Hydrogenophaga sp. SL48: one gene and its partner. The protein of the gene in region 1 binds, or shares a complex with, the protein of each later gene. Links are inferred from orthologs where the notes say so. Each region holds a gene or a part of one and is shown in the gene's direction. Other genes may lie near its edges.

Region 1 (8,042 bases):
GGGCGCTGCTGTTCATCGTGTTGCTGGCCCTGGCCATCTTCTACATGACCAAAGGACCGCTGGGCGGGCACCTCAAGGACACCGGTCGCACCATCGAGCGCTTCACGCCGCTGGAGCGCGCGGCGCACTGGTCCAACGCGGGCGCCTTCATCGCGCTGGCGGGGTCGGGCATCGTGATGGCCTTCGGCAAGTTCTTCCTCCTGCCCGTGATCGGCAGCACGCTGTTTGGCTGGCTGACGTTTGCACTGAAGAACCTGCACAACTTCGTGGGCCCGCTGTTTGCCGTGTCGCTGCTGATCGTGATCGTGACCTTCATCAAGGACAACATCGCCAACGCGGCCGACTTCGTCTGGCTCTCCAAGCTGGGCGGCATGCTGGGGGACAAGGAAGTGCCCTCGCACCGTTTCAACGCGGGCGAGAAGGGCCTGTTCTGGTGGGGCATCACGATCCCCGGCATCGTGGTGGTGGGCTCCGGCCTGTTCCTCGACAAGCTGCTGCCCGGCATGTTGTACCTGCGGGGCGACATGCAGATCGCACACATGCTGCACCTGGTGTGCGGGCTGGTGATGATGTCTCTCCTCATGGGCCACATCTACATGGGCACGATCGGCACGAAAGGCGCTTACGGCGCCATGAAGACGGGCTATGTCGACGAGGCCTGGGCTCAAGAGCACCACGAGCTCTGGTACGACGATGTCAAGGCCGGCAAGATCCCTGCCCAGCGCAGCCAATCAGCCGGACCGTCGGTGGGCGATGCCACCGCCAAGGCCTGACCCCTTAAGGACATTTGCGATGAAATCATTCCTGCTCGTTTCCCTGCTGCTCACCGCCTCGGTCGGCGCCATGGCCAAGTTGCCCGCCCCCGTGCTGGACGACGCCGCCAAGGCCAAGGCGGAGGAGGCCAAGGCCAAGACCGCGCACACCGGCAAGGTGGACGGCTACAAGCTGTGTCTGTCGATGGACCGTGCGGCCGCGCACTACGCCAAGACCGCTGCCGCTTCGGGCAAACCGGTGAAGCCGGCCACGGCGACGCCGCCCTGTGCCGATCCCGGCCCCTTCGTCTGGCCCGCGCCCGCTGCGGCGGCTGCCCCGGCCGCGGCTCCTGCCACGCCCGCAGCCCCTGCTGCCGCCCCGGCCAAAAAATCCTGATGCGGCGCCTGAACGCCCGCTGATGCATCATGTGGAAGGCCTTCGGGCCTTCTTCCTTTTGTGAATTCCCCGCCGTGACCCTTGTTGACCCCTCCCCCGTGCCGATCCTGCCCCGATTGACCCAGGCCATCGCACCGCTCACCCGGGCGGTGGCGGTGGTGGACGAGTACGGCCAGCCCGGCACGGTGTCGATCCCCGCCGAGCGCGACCTCACGGTGTACGTGGACAAGCGCGAACTCGTCACGCTCATGACCCTGGGTGCCCACCCCGAGTGGCTGGTGCTGGGCTTCCTGCTCAACCAGCGCCTGGTGGGTTCGGTGAGCGACATCGAGTCCATCACGGTCGATTGGGAGGTGGGCGCCGCCGCCGTGGTCACGCGACACGGCATCGACCGCATCGAAGAACGCACCTCCAAACGCGTGGTCACCACCGGCTGCGGCCAGGGCAGCGTGTTCGGCGGGTTGATGGACGAGATTCACCGCATCGCCTTGCCGCCCGACGCGGTGCTGCGCCAGTCGCAGCTCAACCGCATCGTCAACACCATCCGCCTGAAAGAAAGCACCTACAAGTCGGCCGGCTCGGTGCACGCCTGCGCGCTGTTCGTGGACGACCAGCTGCAGCTGTTTGTCGAAGACGTGGGCCGCCACAACGCGGTGGACACTATCGCCGGCTGGATGGCCTTGCAGGTCGACCTGCCTCTGGGGCAAAAGGTGTTCTACACCACCGGTCGCCTGACCAGCGAGATGGTCATCAAGTCGGCGCAGATGGGCGTGCCCCTCGTGGTGTCGCGTTCGGGCATCACGCAGATGGGCCAGCAGATCGCCGAGCGCGTGGGCCTGTGCGCCATCGGCCGCGCGACCCACACGCGCTTTCTCTGCTACACGCACCCGCAGCGGCTGGTGTTCGACGCGATCCCGGCCGCCCCGGTGGCGGAGCGCAGAGCGGCGCCGGTCGCACGATCCGAAGCCGCATAAACTCAGGTCAACGCCGGCCGTTGGGGCCAGCCCCCACCCGCCGAGAGAGCCTAGCCGATGAGCCGCGACGTCCACATCATTGATCACCCCCTGGTGCAGCACAAGCTCACGCTGATGCGCCGCAAGGACACCAGCACCAAGAGCTTCCGCGAGCTGGTGCACGAACTCTCGGCCCTGCTGGCCTACGAGATCACGCGCGAGATGCCGATGCAGACCATCGAGATCGAGACACCGCTGGAGAAGATGCAGTCGCGCGTGATCGACGGCAAGAAGGTCGTGCTCGCGTCCATCCTGCGCGCGGGCAACGGTTTTCTCGATGGCATGCTGCAGGTCATTCCCGGCGCACGGGTGGGCCACATCGGCCTGTACCGCGACCCGGCCACGCTGCAGGCGGTCGAGTACTACTTCAAGATGCCCAGCGGCATGGAAGAGCGTGACGTGATCGTGCTCGACCCCATGCTGGCCACCGGCAACTCGGCCGTGGCCGCCGTGGACCGGCTGAAACAGACCAAGCCTCGCTCGATCCGCTTCGTGTGCCTCGTGACCTGCCCGCAGGGCATCAAGACCTTCCACGACGCCCACCCCGACGTGCCGATCTACACCCCGGCGGTGGACCGTGAGTTGAACGAACACGGCTACATCGTGCCGGGCCTGGGCGACGCGGGCGACCGGATCTTCGGGACGAAGTAGAACCACCCCCATCGCCGGTTCACTGCGTGTAACCGGCTCCGCCCCTCAAGGGGCAACGCGAGCGGGCCGGCAGAGCCGGACCCGCCGCGTTCCCGGCTTCTGCGCCTCGCGCTCCGGATGCGCCGCGCTTTTGAATCGAACTCCTTTCGTTGGTTTTTCGTGTCCTGGTTCCGGGCGCGTCGCTCGGGGAATTGCTGCCTTCGTGGGTGCGGTTCAACCCGATGCGTTAAGGTCGCGCCATGGACCATCGACCCCCTTCCTTCTGGCAACTCGGCTGGCGTTCCCTTTGGCGCGACTGGCGCGCGGGTGAATTGCGGTTGCTGCTGCTGGCGGTGACGCTGGCGGTGGCGGCGCTGACGGCGGTGGGGTTTTTTGCCGACCGGTTGCAGGGTGGGTTGACGCGGGACGCGCGGGCGCTGATCGGTGGCGATGCGGTGATCCAGAGCGACAACGCGCCCCCGCCGGCCTTTGAGGAGCAGGCGCGCAGCCTGGGCCTGCAGACGGTGCAGACGCTGGGCTTTCCCACCATGGGCCGGGCGCGCGACGAAGACGGCGGTGCGGCTCGGCTGGTGGCGCTGAAGTCGGTGGCGCCCGGTTACCCGCTGCGCGGCGCCTTGCGGGTGGCGGACGCGCCCGAAGCCGCCGATGGGGTCACGCGCGACATTCCGGCGCCGGGCACGGTCTGGGTCGATGCGGCCTTGCTGGCCGCGCTCGACCTGAAGATAGGCCAGCCGTTGCTGCTGGGGGATTCGAGCTTCACGTTGGCCAAGGTCATCGTGGTCGAGCCCGACCGGGGCGCGGGTTTCATGAGCTTCGCGCCGCGCGTGATGATCAACGCCGCCGACCTGCCGGCCACCGGCCTGGTGCAGCCCGCGAGCCGGTTGAACCACCGGATCGCGGTGGCCGGGAACGACGCCGCGGTCAAGCGCTTCGTGACCTGGGCCGAGGCCGAGATCGCCAAGCCCGAGGTGCGGGGCCTGCGCCTGGAGTCGCTCGAAGGCGGGCGGCCCGAGATGCAGCAGACGCTGGCGCGCGCCGAAAAATTCCTCAACCTCGTCGCGCTGCTGGCGGCCCTGCTGTCCGCCGTGGCGGTCGCGATCGCGGCGCGGGGCTTCGCGCAGCGCCACCTCGACGACTGCGCCATGATGCGCGTGCTCGGCCTGTCGCAGGGCGCGATGGCGCGTGCCTACGCCTTCGAGTTCATCGTGGTCGGTCTCGCGGCCAGCGTGCTGGGCGTGCTCGCCGGCTACGCCTTTCATCATGTGTTCGTGCTGCTGCTGGCGGGGCTGGTCGAATCGGCCTTGCCGGCCGCGAGCGTCTGGCCGGTGTTGCTGGGCCTGGGCATGGGGCTCACGCTGATGCTGGCCTTCGGCCTGCCGCCGGTGCTGCAGCTGGCGCAGGTGCCGCCGCTGCGCGTGATCCGTCGCGACGTGGGCCAGCTCAAGCCCGCGACGCTGGCCGTGCTGGGCCTGGGCGTGGCGGGTTTTGCGGTGCTGCTGCTGGCCGCCAGCCGCGATCTCAAGCTCGGTGGCATCGCCGTGGGCGGCTTTGCCGTGGCGGTCGCGGTGTTCGCCCTGGTCAGCTGGGGCGCCGTGTGGCTGCTGCGGCGCAGCGTGAACGAAACCACCGCGCCGCGCGCGCTGGTGCTCGCCACGCGCCAGCTCTCGGCGCGCCCGGCCTATGCCGTGGTTCAGATCAGCTCGCTGGCCGTGGGCCTGCTCGCGCTGGTGCTGCTGGTGCTGCTGCGCACCGACCTCATCGCCAGCTGGCGCAACGCCACACCGCCCGACGCGCCCAACCGGTTCGTCATCAACGTGCAGCCCGAGCAGGGCGCGGCCTTCCAGCAGGCGCTGCGCGACGGAGGCATCGCCAAGTTCGACTGGTACCCGATGATTCGCGGCCGCCTGGTGTCGGTCAACGGCCAGCCGGTGCAGCCCGACAGCTACGAGAGCGAGCGCGCGCAGCGCCTGGTGGAGCGCGAGTTCAACCTCTCGCACACCGAGGTGCAGCCGCCGCACAACGAGGTGGTGCAGGGCCGGTGGACCGCCAACGAGGCCGACGGCCTGAGCGTGGAAGAGGGCCTGGCGGAGGAGCTGGGCCTCAAGCTGGGCGACACGCTGGGCTTCGACATGGCCGGCGTGGCCGTGAACGGCCGCATCACCAGCCTGCGCAAGGTGGACTGGGGTTCCATGCGCGTCAACTTCTTCGTCATCTTCCCGCTCGCGGAGATGCCCGACGTGCCCGTCACCTACATCAGCGCTTACCGCGTGGCCGACAGCGACAAGCGCTTCGACAACACGCTGGTGCGGCAATTCCCGAACATCACCAACGTGGACATGAGCCAGACCATCGCGCAGGTGCAGCGCGTGCTGGGCCAGGTGATCCGCGCGGTCGAATTTCTGTTCGCCTTCGCACTCGCCGCCGGGCTGGTGGTGCTGCTGGCCACGATCACCGCCACGCGCGGCGAACGCGAGCGCGAGTTCGCGGTGCTGCGGGCCGTGGGCGCCAGCTCGAAGCTGCTGCGCGACGTGCAGCGCATCGAGCTGTTGGGCGTGGGCCTGCTCGCGGGCCTGCTGGCCTCGGTGGTGGCGATGGGCGTGGGCTGGGCGCTGGCGCGCTTCGTGTTCGAATTCAGCTGGCAGCCGTCGCTCTGGGTGCCGCTGGGCGGCGCGTTGGCGGGCGGTGTGCTGGCGCTGATGGCTGGCTGGTGGGGCCTGCGCAGCGTGTTGCGAACCCCCGTTGTTGAAACCTTGCGCCGCGCCGCGGTGTGACCCCGATGAACGCTTCTGAATCTCCCGTTTCCCCCACCACCCCGTTTGAATGGATCGGCGGCGAAGCCCGCGTGCGGGCGCTGGTGGACCGCTTCTACGACCTGATGGACATCGAGCCGGGTTACCGCGAACTGCGCGCCGCGCACGGCAGCACGCTGGACGACGCGCGGCAGAAGCTGCACTGGTTTTTGTGCGGCTGGCTGGGCGGCCCGTCGCACTACGAAGAGCGCTTCGGCCACCCGCGCCTGCGCATGCGCCACATGCCGTTTGCCATCGGCATCGTCGAGCGTGACCAGTGGCTGGCGTGCATGGACCAGGCGATGGGCGAGACCGGGGTGCCTGAGGATCTGAGGGGCCGGTTGAAAGACAGCTTCTTCAAGACCGCCGACTGGATGCGCAACACGCCTGCCTGAAGCCTTCCGTGGGTTTCTGGCGAGCCACGGCTTGTGGTGGGTGCAGAGGCTTCCTCTCTCCTCGCGCTTGCTCCGTCGCACCTCGCGCAGGCCGATGGCGTCACCCCCGTTCTCCGGCCCACGCTCGCCGTCGGATGGTTGTGCGCGCAGCCGCTACGGCGTCAACCCTGAACGGGTGCGCGCCCTCTGTGGCAACGGCGAATGGGGCCTGCGCCCGGGGCAGCCGCCATCGTCCTCAAACACAGAAGGGCGTGCCAGCGGGCTCGCTCAAACATCACGTCGGGGCAGGTGGTTTGGGTGAGCGGGCGCAGTCCCCATTCGCCGTTGCCACAGAGCGTGCGCGCTGCAACGGTGTTGATGAAGCAACGGCAGCGCACCCTCGCAGCCGCCCGAGAGGTGGGATGGAGAACGAGCACCCGGACCACCTGCCCCTGCCCACCCGCAACATGCGCCGAAGGGCGAAACCCAAGGCGCTCAGCGCCCCACAGACTTGAGCAGCACCACCAGCGCCCCGGCCCCGCCCTCGGCCGGCCGCGCCTGAACGAAAGCCATCACTTCCTTCTTCTGCACCAGCCAGCGCAGCACCCGGCCCTTGAGCACCGGCGCGCGGCCCGGCGAGCCCAGGCCCTTGCCGTGCACCACGCGCACGCAGCGCAGGCCCAGCTGGTGCGACTCGCGAACGAAGCGGCCCAGCGCCTCGCGTGCTTCGTCCACCCGCAGGCCGTGCAGGTCGATCTGGCGCTGGATGCTCCAGTGGCCTTCGCGCAGTTTGCGCATCACGTCCGGCCCCAGCCCATGGCAGTGGTAGCTCAGCTGGTCATCGGTGTGCAGCAGCGTTTCCACATCGAAATCGTCCGACAGGGCCTCGCGCATCACGGCGTCTTCGTCGAGCTGGCGCTGTCGCGGCTCGGGTGGCACATGGCGCGGCGGGTGCACCGCGCGCCGCGCAGCGGACAGCGGCCGCACCGGGCCGACCGCCAGTTCAAACAGTCGCTTCTCACGGTCCAGCCGCTGCAGGCGCAGGCGCTCCGCCTCGCGCGCCGCCGCCTCGGCGGCCGCCCGCTGGGCGATCACCTGCTGCAGCGTCTTGAGTTCGGACAGCGAGCGCAGTTTCATGGTGGCGCGATTCTCGCGCAGGAGGAGTAACCAATGCCTTGAAGCCGGCATTGCCGAGCAAGATGGCCCAGAGGCAGCCGGAGCGCGTGCCCAACCCAGCACACACCGAAGATCCGGCTTCGCCGGTCCAAGGGTGTGGTCCCCCAAGGGGGGAAGCCGCTCAGCGGCGCAGGGGGGTCAAATCAGACCGAGCTCTGCCATGGACGCCGCTTGATCCCGTGTGACGATGAAATGGTCGAGCACCCGCACGTCCACCAGCGCCAGTGCCGCCTTGAGCGTCTGCGTGAGCGCCTCGTCGGCGCGCGAGGGGCGGGCTTCGCCGCTGGGGTGGTTGTGCGCCAGCACCACCGAAGCCGCGTGGTGGTGCAGGGCCCTAAGCACCACCTCCCTGGGGTACACGCTGGTCTGGGTGAGGGTGCCGCGAAACAGCTCTTCGAGCGCGATCAGGCGGTTCTGGCTGTCGAGGAACAGCACAGCAAACACCTCGTGCGCTTTGGCGCCCAGCTGCAGTTGCAGGTACTCGCGCACCGCTTTCGGGCTGTCGAACAAGGGCTTCTGCTGCAGCTCCTGTGCCAGCGCCCGGCGAGCCAGTTCCAGCACCGCCACCACCTCGGCGCGTTTGGCCGGCCCCAGGCCCTTGATCACCTTCAGCGCTTCGGCGCCGGTGTGCAGCAGGCCGCCCACGCCACCGAAGCGGTCGAGCAGCTCCTGGGCGAGCTGGATCACGTGTTTGCCGGCCATGCCGGTGCGCAGCAGCAGGGCCAGCAACTCGGCATCGCTCAGGGCCGAGGGGCCGCGTGCGAGCAGTTTTTCGCGCGGTCGCGCGTCGCTCGGCAGGCTCTTGAGTCCGGTGCTGGCAAGGCCATTCATGTGAGTTGTTCCCTGGGTGTGCCCGCTTTTTACAATAGCGGCTGTTGCGTGGCGGGCAC
Region 2 (4,587 bases), 1.1 Mb from region 1 along the record:
ATTCTTTGGCGCGCTCCAGAAATTGGCGCATGCGCGCGTCGCGGCGGGTGGATTCGAAGTAAACCTCGACGACGGATTGGGGCGCGGTTTTCAGACGCACGCCCACGGCGTGAAAGCCGAAAAGCACTTTGGAAGAAGACATGCGCAGATTATCCCCGCGCACCGACCTGAATGACGCCCCCGACATCCGCGTTACCCAGGGCCAAGGGATTGGCTGCGCCTCAGGCTGGCATCTGTTCAGCCTCGGAGGCCTGCCCTGCTTCGATGACGATGCGGCGCTCGCAGCGCTGCGCGATGGCCCGGTCGTGGGTCACGAGCACCAACGTCGTGCCCTGCTCGCGGTTGAGCTCGAACATCAGCTCCATCACCTTCTCACCCGTCGCGAAGTCCAGGCTACCCGTGGGTTCATCGGCCAGCAGCACGGCCGGTTTCACCACAAACGCCCGCGCCAGCGCCACGCGCTGTTGCTCGCCGCCCGACAGCACCTTGGGGTAGTGCCCCAGGCGCTCGCCCAGGCCCACGCGCTGCAACATGGCGGTGGCGGCGGTGCGGGCGTCGCGCCGGCCCACGAGTTCCAACGGCAGCATCACGTTTTCCAGCGCGCTCAGGTTGCCCAGCAACTGGAAGCTCTGGAAAACGAACCCCAGCTTTTCCGCCCGCAAGGCAGCCCGCTGGTCTTCGTTGCGCGCAAAAAGGTCAACCCCGTCAATGAGCACGGTTCCGCTGGTGGGCGTGTCCAGGCCGGCGATGATGGACAACAGGGTACTTTTCCCCGAACCCGACGCGCCAACGATGGCGGCGGTCTCCCCACGGCGCAGCGAAAAGTCGATATCGCGCAAAATGGTCAGCGTGCCCGTGGAGTCGGTGACCGATTTGAACACCTGCTTCACCACAATCATGTCATCCGGCATCGTTTTCGCCTTGAAAGGCTCTCAGTTGAAACGTCGTCACTTTAACGCCCTGCTCTCCCTGCTCGCCTCGACGGGGTCATTGGCCAGCGCCCAGACGGCGAGCAAGTCGGCGGCCGTGCTGGTGGTGGGTGACTCCCTCAGCGCCGAATACGGCCTCAAGCGCGGCAGCGGCTGGGTGCAGATCCTGCAACAACGACTGGTGAAGGAACGCATCCCCGCCCACATGGTCAACGCCGGCATCAGCGCCGACACCTCATCGGGTGGGCGTTCACGCCTGCCCGCGCTGCTCAAGCTGCACAAACCGGCCATCGTTGTCCTTGAGCTGGGTGCCAACGATGCGCTGCGCGGGCTGCCGCTGACCATGACACGCGACAACCTCACCGCCATGGCGCGCCTCTCGCGTGAGGCGGGTGCGCGCGTGGTGATCGTCGGCATGCAGGTGCCGCCCAACTACGGCGGCAAGTACACGCAAGACTTCCGCGAGGTGTTCAAGACGGTGGCGACCGCCGAGAAGGCAGCGCTGGTGCCCTTCCTGCTCAAGGGCGTGGCCGATCTGGCCGACCCGACCCTGCTGTTTCAGGAAGACCGCATTCACCCCAACGAGGCGGCCCAGCCCACGCTGGCCAACAACGTCTGGGCGGTGCTGGCGCCCATGTTGCCGAAACGATAATCGGGCATGCCCGTCCACACCCTGCCCGCAGCCGCCGCCATCCAACAGCTCGGCGATTACGACACCATCATCGACGCCCGCACCGAAGACGAGCACGCGCTCGACCATGTGCCCGGTGCCGTCAACTGGCCCACGCTGAACAATGCCGAGCGGATCACCATCGGCACCATGTACAAGCAGGTCAACGCCTTCGAAGCCAAGAAGCGTGGCGCAGCGCTTTCGGCGCGCAACATCGCGGCTCACATCGAGCGCGAGGTGATCGACAAACCTCGCACCTGGAAGCCGCTGGTCTACTGCTGGCGCGGTGGCAACCGCAGTGGCGCACTCGCGACCATCCTCGGTGCCATCGGCTTTCAGGTGACCTTGATCGAGGGTGGCTACAAGGCCTGGCGGGCCGCACTGGTGGAAGACATTCCAGCGCAGGCCCGGAGACTCCACTACCGCGTGGTCTGCGGCCCCACCGGCAGCGGCAAGACACGCTTGCTGCAAGCACTCAGGGCGCAAGGGGCACAGGTGCTCGACCTCGAAGCCCTGGCCAACCACCGAAGTTCGGTGCTGGGTCACATCCCCGGTGTGCCTCAGCCCAGCCAGAAACGTTTCGACAGCCTGATCTGGGACGCGCTGCGCGGGTTCGACGCGGCGCGACCGGTGTTCGTCGAAAGCGAAAGCAAGAAGGTCGGAAATGTGCGCGTGCCGGACGCATTGATCGACACCATGCGCGAAAGCCCTTGCATCGACCTCGTTCTGTCAGATGACGAGCGCGTGGCGCTTCTGCTGGAGGACTACGATTTCTTTGTGAAAGACAGTGAGCACTTCTGCCAGCGGCTGGAAGCACTCACCGAGCTGCGCGGCAAGGCGGTGGTCGAGGCCTGGACCACACGGGTGCGATCGGGCCAGACACCCGAGGTTGTTCTGGAGTTGCTGACGCAACACTATGACCCGATGTACGCGGCGTCGATCGAGCGAAATTTCAAGTGCTACCGGCAGGCGCAGCGCTGCGAGCTGATCAACCGCTCCGGTGATGCGCTCCGCGATGCAGCCGCCCACTTGATCGCATCACCTGTCTGACCAAGCCCGTCAGGTCGTCCGCCCGACCTTCGATCCGAAGGACCTCCAACCGCTCCAGCTGATCGGGTCGCCAAGGAACGTGCCCGGCAACCTGCCACCTCGAGTGGTCAGGCGGTGGAGCCAGGCTCGTTATTGCCTTCTGGGGAGGGCGCGTCCGCAGGGCTCTCCGCGTCGTTGCCCTCGCTTGCATCGTCGTGCGGCTTGCCAGCGGCTTTGGCTCGCAGCTTCTCTTCCTTCTTCTTTTTCTTGGCAAGTTCGCGCTGGCGTTTTTCGTATCCGTAGTTGGGAGTGGCCAAGTCAGTCTTTCAAATGGTTCAGGAAGGGAGATCAGGCGTTCAGCGTGGCGAGCGCCTGGGCCAGATCGGCGCGCAGGTCTTCGACGGCTTCAAGCCCGATCGCGAAGCGCACCAGGCCGCCTTTGTGCGGCCACTCCTGGGTGCGGATGGAGGAAATGTTGTAGGGCGCGCACAGGCTGATGGGGCCGGCCCAGCTCCAGCCAAGCTTGAACAGCTGCAGTTGATCGCAGAAAGCGTCGATCTGAGCCTGCCTGAAACGCTCGTCGAAGACGGCGCTGAAAAGACACGCGGCAGCCTTCGCATCACGTTGCCAGGTGTGATGTCCCGGTGATCCGGGCAAGGCCGGGTGCAACACCTGCACCACGCCGGATTGCCCCTGCATCCAGGTCGCGAGTTCGCGCGTGGTGGTGTCTTGTGCGGCGTAGCGCAGTGCCATGGTGTTCAGGCCGCGCAGCACGAGCTCCGTGTCATTGCCGCTGACCCCGAGGCCCAGGCGCATGTGCGTCAGGAGCAACTGGTGGTGCAGGGCGTGGTCGCGCGTCACGACCGACCCCATCAGCACATCGGCGCCACCGCTGGGGTATTTGGTGAGCGCCTGCATGGAGATGTCGGCACCCAGCTCGAACGCATTGAAGGCAATGCCCGCACCCCAGGTGTTGTCGAGGGCCGTCAGGATGGGTCGCTCACTGGACCGGTGGGCGTTGGCCTGTTTCACGACGGCCACCAGCGCGGGCAGGTCGGGAAACTCGAGCGTGATGGAGCCCGGCGCTTCGAGCCACACCAGCCGCGTGGCCGGGCCGATCTTGGCGGCCAGGTCGGCCGGGTTCTGCGCGTCGTAGCAACGGTGCGTGATGCCCCAAGCGGCCAGCTCGACGTTGGCAAAGGCCTTGTTGGGGCCGTAGGCGTTGTCGGGGATCAGCAGCTCTTCGCCCTGCTTGAGGAACGCCATGTCCACCAGCGCCACGGCCGAGAGGCCGCTGGGCGCCAGCACGCAATGCGAGCCGCCTTCGACGGTGGCGATGCGCTCTTCGAGGATGAAGGTGGTGGGTGTGCCGTGCAGACCGTAGGTGTAGCCACTCTTGTCCACCCATTCTTGCGTGCGCAAGGCGTGCACGTTGGGGAAGATGACGGTCGACGCCTTGTGCACACCGGGCGCAACGGCGTCAAAGCCCTCGGGCGGGCGATAGGGATGGTGAATGAGGCGGGTGGATAACTCTGACATCGGAATCAGAGTTTCCACTTTTCGAGCAACTGCTCGGGACGCATGCTGTCATAGCCCTCGAAGGGCTGATGGATCCAGGGATTGGTGGGCAAGAACTCCACCGAGTAGTCGGGGGTGAAGGTGGACAACTGTTTGGTCCAGATCACGGCACTGCGCAATTCTGTGATGGGTGCGTAGTTGTTCTTGAGCAGGCCGATCACGGCGTTGAGCGTGTGACCGGAGTCTGCCAGGTCGTCCACCAGCAGCACCTTGCCGGCGATTTCGCCCTTGGGGGTCGTGATGTAGCGAGCGATGTCCAGGTTGCCCTGCTGGGTACCGGCGGCCGCGCGGTAGGAGCTGGTGGACATGATGGCCAGCGGCACGTCGAAGATGCGAGACAGCACATCGCCGGGTCTCATGCCGCCGCGCGCGAGGCACAAG

Evidence for each region. Proteins that work in one complex are often made in the same cells at the same time.
Region 2: the proteins of IM738_RS14315 (region 1) and IM738_RS09340 are in contact, whole or in part, in a cryo-EM structure (PDB 9GE8), measured with the Escherichia coli proteins. The link is inferred for Hydrogenophaga sp. SL48 from one-to-one orthologs.

The regions. Positions count from the first base shown.
Region 1 is NZ_CP063400.1:3,017,106-3,025,147, reverse strand. The notes cover bases 2,713-5,818. They hold IM738_RS14315 (ABC transporter permease), read left to right. Parts: upstream 2,713-3,052; coding sequence 3,053-5,584; downstream 5,585-5,818. Other genes in these bases: IM738_RS14310 (group II truncated hemoglobin), read left to right, coding at 5,590-5,818; upp (uracil phosphoribosyltransferase), read left to right, coding at 2,713-2,813. Also shown: IM738_RS14335 (formate dehydrogenase subunit gamma), read left to right, coding at 1-773; IM738_RS14330 (hypothetical protein), read left to right, coding at 793-1,149; IM738_RS14325 (formate dehydrogenase accessory sulfurtransferase FdhD), read left to right, coding at 1,179-2,123; more of upp, read left to right, coding at 2,181-2,712; more of IM738_RS14310, read left to right, coding at 5,819-5,997; IM738_RS14305 (Smr/MutS family protein), read right to left, coding at 6,472-7,113; RadC family protein, read right to left, coding at 7,291-7,983.
Region 2 is NZ_CP063400.1:1,962,694-1,967,280, forward strand. Bases 54-2,758 are described here. They hold IM738_RS09340 (arylesterase), read left to right. Parts: upstream 54-936; coding sequence 937-1,581; downstream 1,582-2,758. Other genes in these bases: rlmB (23S rRNA (guanosine(2251)-2'-O)-methyltransferase RlmB), read right to left, coding at 54-142; IM738_RS09335 (ABC transporter ATP-binding protein), read right to left, coding at 222-899; mnmH (tRNA 2-selenouridine(34) synthase MnmH), read left to right, coding at 1,588-2,649; IM738_RS09350 (hypothetical protein), read right to left, coding at 2,757-2,758. In the rest of the region: more of rlmB, read right to left, coding at 1-53; more of IM738_RS09350, read right to left, coding at 2,759-2,945; IM738_RS09355 (PLP-dependent transferase), read right to left, coding at 2,977-4,167; IM738_RS09360 (phosphoribosyltransferase), read right to left, coding at 4,173-4,587. UniProt on the Escherichia coli protein: TesA is a multifunctional esterase that can act as a thioesterase, lysophospholipase and protease.